Regions from separate parts of the Nitrosomonas sp. ANs5 genome, predicted to be linked through region 1. Evidence: riboswitches for the same ligand, from Rfam matches in the RefSeq annotation. Region 1 holds a riboswitch; the other holds the start of a gene.
The links. Region 1 has a riboswitch for cyclic di-GMP ahead of ABTW62_RS06020 (hypothetical protein). Riboswitches for the same ligand answer to the same signal wherever they lie in the genome.
Positions count from the first base shown of each region.

Region 2: linked by a shared signal. The riboswitch ahead of ABTW62_RS09795 (hypothetical protein) and the one ahead of ABTW62_RS06020 (hypothetical protein) in region 1 are both predicted to bind cyclic di-GMP.

Region 1 covers NZ_JBEUDO010000017.1:30,680-33,089, reverse strand. Annotated here, with positions in the region: gene ABTW62_RS06025 (DsbA family protein) at 1-590, shown strand, start outside; cyclic di-GMP riboswitch class I at 1,206-1,282, shown strand; gene ABTW62_RS06020 (hypothetical protein) at 1,419-2,410, shown strand, end outside.
Region 2 covers NZ_JBEUDO010000038.1:3,458-5,867, forward strand. Annotated here, with positions in the region: gene ABTW62_RS09795 (hypothetical protein) at 1-1,028, opposite strand, end outside; cyclic di-GMP riboswitch class I at 1,181-1,263, opposite strand; gene ABTW62_RS09800 (transposase) at 1,521-2,357, shown strand.

The DNA.
Region 1 (2,410 bases):
CGCCAGCGGCAGTAGAAAAAATTGACAAAGTCGTCATGATTGGCAGCATCTCGCCGCTGGGGCTGGATGACGCGCCCTTGACTCTTATCGAATTCTCCGATTACCAGTGCCCTTTTTGTAACCGTCATGCACAACAGACTACCCCCCAGATTGTTAAGGAGTACGTAGAAACTGATAAAGTGCGTTATGTGTTTCGGGATTTCCCCATCGAGTCAATCCATCCCCAGGCGGTCAAGATCGCTGAAGCGGCCCGCTGTGCCGGTGAGCAAGGCAAGTATTGGGAGATGCATGACCAACTGTTCACCAATCAAAGAGGTTTAAGCACCGACAAATTGCCTGAGCATGCCGAGGCCATTGGCATCGACACCGAGCAATTTCAGGGGTGCCTAGATAGTGGCAAGTACGCTGCGGCGGTGCGCCAAGACATGGAGGAAGGCGGCAAACTGGGTATTCGCGGAACACCCTCGTTTATACTGGGCATCAGTGATGGTAACCAAGTAAAGGATACGTATATCATTCGGGGCGCCCATCCTTATACTATTTTTAAGGAGGAGATCGAAAAACTGCTTGCTTCATTAATGGTCGAGTGACATTGAATGAATTTAGAGGTGTCCAATAGGCACGGAAGCTTAATCTGTCCTACTGCCTGCTGGCGCGCTGCGCCAGCAGGCAGCTTAGGAGTTATGCCCCCATTCATCAACCTGCCTTTTGACAACTTGGAACGCTCATTAAAGATTTGATCTGGTTATCCTGTTGCGCCCCATATTGAGTCTAATAGCGATGCCATTGCACCCGTTCTTGCTCTAAGCTTGCAAAGAAACTGTCCATCACACCGTTGTCACAGCAATTCCCTTGCAACTCATGCTGCCAGTAAAGCCATTGCTTTCTAACAACTGGCGGTGGGCGTGGCTTGCAATCTCCATTAAGACAAATCATCCCTCAACTGGGTTGATCAATTCTATTGAACCACATCAAAGAGACGATGTGGTTACAAAAGGTTCGTCCTTTACTCTCTCCCGGTATTTTTCGCCAAATTGACAGCTGCTGAATACTGAAATCAGCATCAGGCGATGCTCGATAAAAAATTATTTTTACTGTTAAGGTTCTGTTAATTGTTTTTCCTTTCTCGTTGGGTTTATATGCGCAGAAGTGGGGTAGAGGCAGGAGCCTTTTAATTCTGGTTATTTGAAAGGTTGTTTTGAAGTGCTAGACAATGCTACACCCGCAGTGATGTGGGGTCGGAAAGCCACGGGTCTTGTTGCAAGATTGCCAGGTTACCTAGCAGAAAAATCACAGTTTGTTATTTGCCCACTACAGATTGTGATTCAGCGGAGTTGCGAAGGAATTCCCGCAAGGGGAGCCTGGCGCACTCTTGAGGAAGTTATATAACGGAGAAACAAATCATGAATAATGACAATTTGAATTCGTGTACGAAGCGAGCTCAAGCAGTGACGGGGGCAAGCCTAATAGGCATGGTCGCGCTGGTGCTTGGTCTCGGCTTTTCTCATAACGCTCTTGCTGTTCAGGCAAGTGGTGCTGCTTCCATTATTCCCTCGGATAATTCGCTCGAACAAGATCAGTTGGTAGATATCCGTATCCGGATCACTAACGCCAGCTCAGAGACCGGTGAAGATGGTGATGATGACGTGCCGGCTACCTATAAGGCCGGTGGGGCGACCACAGTATTGCTGGCGTGTGATAGCTCAACGTGTACTACCGAGCTTCCGGGGACCCTGGAATTCGTGCCGGTGGGTATGACGGGATGTGTAGCCAACCAGCCTGATGTTACCTGCGCTGAAGACGGCGGTAATCCTAACAGGGTGATAATCTCGGTCGGCAGTGACATCGTGATTCCCGCTGGCGCGGCCATCAACCTGGCGACCTTTCGCGCGAAAGCGGTAACGCCGGTGCTTAATCCTGCGGACGGTACCTTCTTCCAGCGGGCCCAGACCGGTAGCAATGATCTGGAAGCGGTTAGTTTAGTGAACCCTGGGCCAGCCGTCACCGGCGGTGCGGAAGGCTCGACGGTTTACACCTTCCCCGGCCGCTGTGACGTGCGCGTCGACAAACAGATTTCCTGTGACGGTGGTATCACCTGGGTCGATCAAGGTCTAGTGAACGCCAACGAGGACACAACCAACGGTTGCCAGGGGCTGAGCAATGACCAAATCCTGGTCAGGTATCAGGTCAGCAACGAAGGCAACTTGGATGCGGGTCAGTGCGTGCTGACTGACGTTAACTCAGTGGGCGGAATGCCGTTTGGCGATCCTGCAGATCCAGGTACGATTCCTGCAGGTTCTACCTCTGAGTTGATTGCCGGTACAGCTAGCGCTCTCTGCTCGGAGTGGGAAGAGAATGAGCCGAATACCGCGACCGTGACCTGCAACACCTGCGGTGGCATCGCTCGTCC
Region 2 (2,410 bases), on a different contig from region 1:
AATATCTTACTGGGCTCAGGCATAAGGTAGCTATAGTGAACCTTGTCTAAATAGATAGATAGGACAAGGAGATTGTCATCATTAAAAACTGCACTGTAAAGAAAATCTTCACTCCCGAAATAGGATATGAAATCAAAATAAGGTGTGAATCCTCCCTCATCGTCCCATACCCCATAGTGGAATTTAACAAAATTCTCAAAGTCGGCAGATGACATACCAAGAATGAACCCGGAATCATTAACAGAAAAAGCCTCAGAATCAGTATCTTCAGGAAGCGGGGCAAGTAACTCAGGCTCTCCATATGGCGGTTTAAACCGGATCGCACGAAAAGCGGCTAAATCAGGATCGAAGATCTGACCGCTCACGACCCCCTGGTTATTGATCTTCCAACACCCAGCACATTCAGAATCAGTTGGCAACTGATAGCTGAAGAAAATCTCTCCATCTTTAATCAGACGATAGGTCAAAGTGGTTCCATACGGCATTACTTGTTCGGATCGTACAATGACAATATCGGAATCATTGATAGATACAACCCGCGCTGTTGTATCACCGGGCTGGAATGGAATCAGTTCAACCTGATTTCCTCGAAATAGAGCCGCCTGGAAAACGTATTCAAGAGGGTCGATAACAACCGCACCACCAATTGTGCCAAGAGAATTTGCAGTACTCACATAACCGGGCTGGAGGACTGACAAGGTTCCGTCTCTGTAAATGGCGACATGAGCAACATCAGAAGTATCCCAAACATTCCCATAAACCTGTCTTTTGTTATCGATGGTGCCTGCTTGAAATTGTATGAACCCTTCCGGCAAGAGGGCTTCAGAAAGAGAAATATAGTGGTACTGGTAATTGTGGGGTCGATCAGCGTGGCTTACCGGTGAAAAGATTCCCATTGCTAATGCCAGGGCACAACCCAACCATTTGCTTCTTAATGGCCGATTGAAATTTTCACAACAAGAGAATCCGCCTTCAATAGAGTACAAACCTACTGCAGTTGTATAAACCCTATATTTAGATTTATTCATTTTCTGTGTCCTCCGCATTACATTCGAGAAACAATCGCTGTATTTAATGCAATAAAGATAGCCTCAAACCTTTGCTGAGCATCATTCCTGTTTATATAGTTGGCGGGCAATAAAAAAGCCGAACCGCCTAATTGACCATGACGATGGCCATTGTCGGCGGTCCGGCTTTCCTGAATGATAGATAGGATCCGTGACTTTCTGTCCTTACCTTACGATAAGTTTGGCTTTGTTATTTCTCTAAATAATAGAATCACAAAATAATTTCAATGTCAACATATTAACTAATATTTGGAAACAATCGGAGTCAAAGTGAAATTAATTGCATAAAAGGTGGCAAAACTTGTAATCATAAGTTTGTAAACGAAATTCTATTGATCGCTTAATACATGCTATCGCAAGATCTTACTCCCTACCGTGCATATTGATTTTCTTTTTCCTAGACCTGGCCCCTGACATTCCTAGACCTGATATTCGTTTATTGCCGATGCGCGCATGATAGCCAATCTTTGGCTGCGTCCTGGCAACAGCCATAGCGCCAATAATGCACTGGCTTTACTGGACGACACGTTGGACAAACTGGGTGGCAAGCGGGTAGCGTTGTTGCGGGCGGATAGTGGTTTTAGTGATGATACGTTTCTAAGTGTTCTGGATCAACGTGGCATCCATTATCTGGTTGCATTGAAACTGAATCAGCCCCTGCAAAACGCATTAGTTGATCAAACCGGCTGGTGGACTTTGGATGAGGGCATTGAAGTGATTGCCTTTGATTATCAGGCGCCATGCTGGGATAGGCCACGGCGGGTTGTCGGTATTCGGCAAAAAATAGATGTACGTCCCGATGCCAAAGGCAAGCAGCTATCGCTGTTTGCAGATGATCCAACACTCACCTGCTATCGTTTAGGTGCGTTGGTTACCGATTTGGGCTTGCCCGCCGCAGAGCTTTGGCGCTTGTACCGGGAACGCGCCGATTGCGAGAACCGCATCAAAGAATTGAAATACGATTTTGGCGGAGATTGCTTTAATCTCAAGAATTTTTGTGCAACTGAGGCCGCCTTATTGACGGTTATGTTGGCTTACAATCTGATGAGCTTGTTTCGCCAGAGCGTATTGAGAAATGAGACAGCTTCTGACCAAAAGGCGGTACAACACACGCTCAAGACATTGCGTTTCAAGCTTTTCGCCAAGGCAGGCTATCTCACCAAGGATGGCCGCAAGAAAATCATCAACCTTGCCGTCGATATGCGGCAGCGTAAGTGGTTTGAGGGTCTATGGGATAAATCCAAAACTTTTACGCTCCCGGTCAAACTTACGTCTGTTTTTACACCTTAAAAATTTCTAATGGGAAATCTGGGTTAAAAATTCGCTTGCATAAAGTCCGTCAC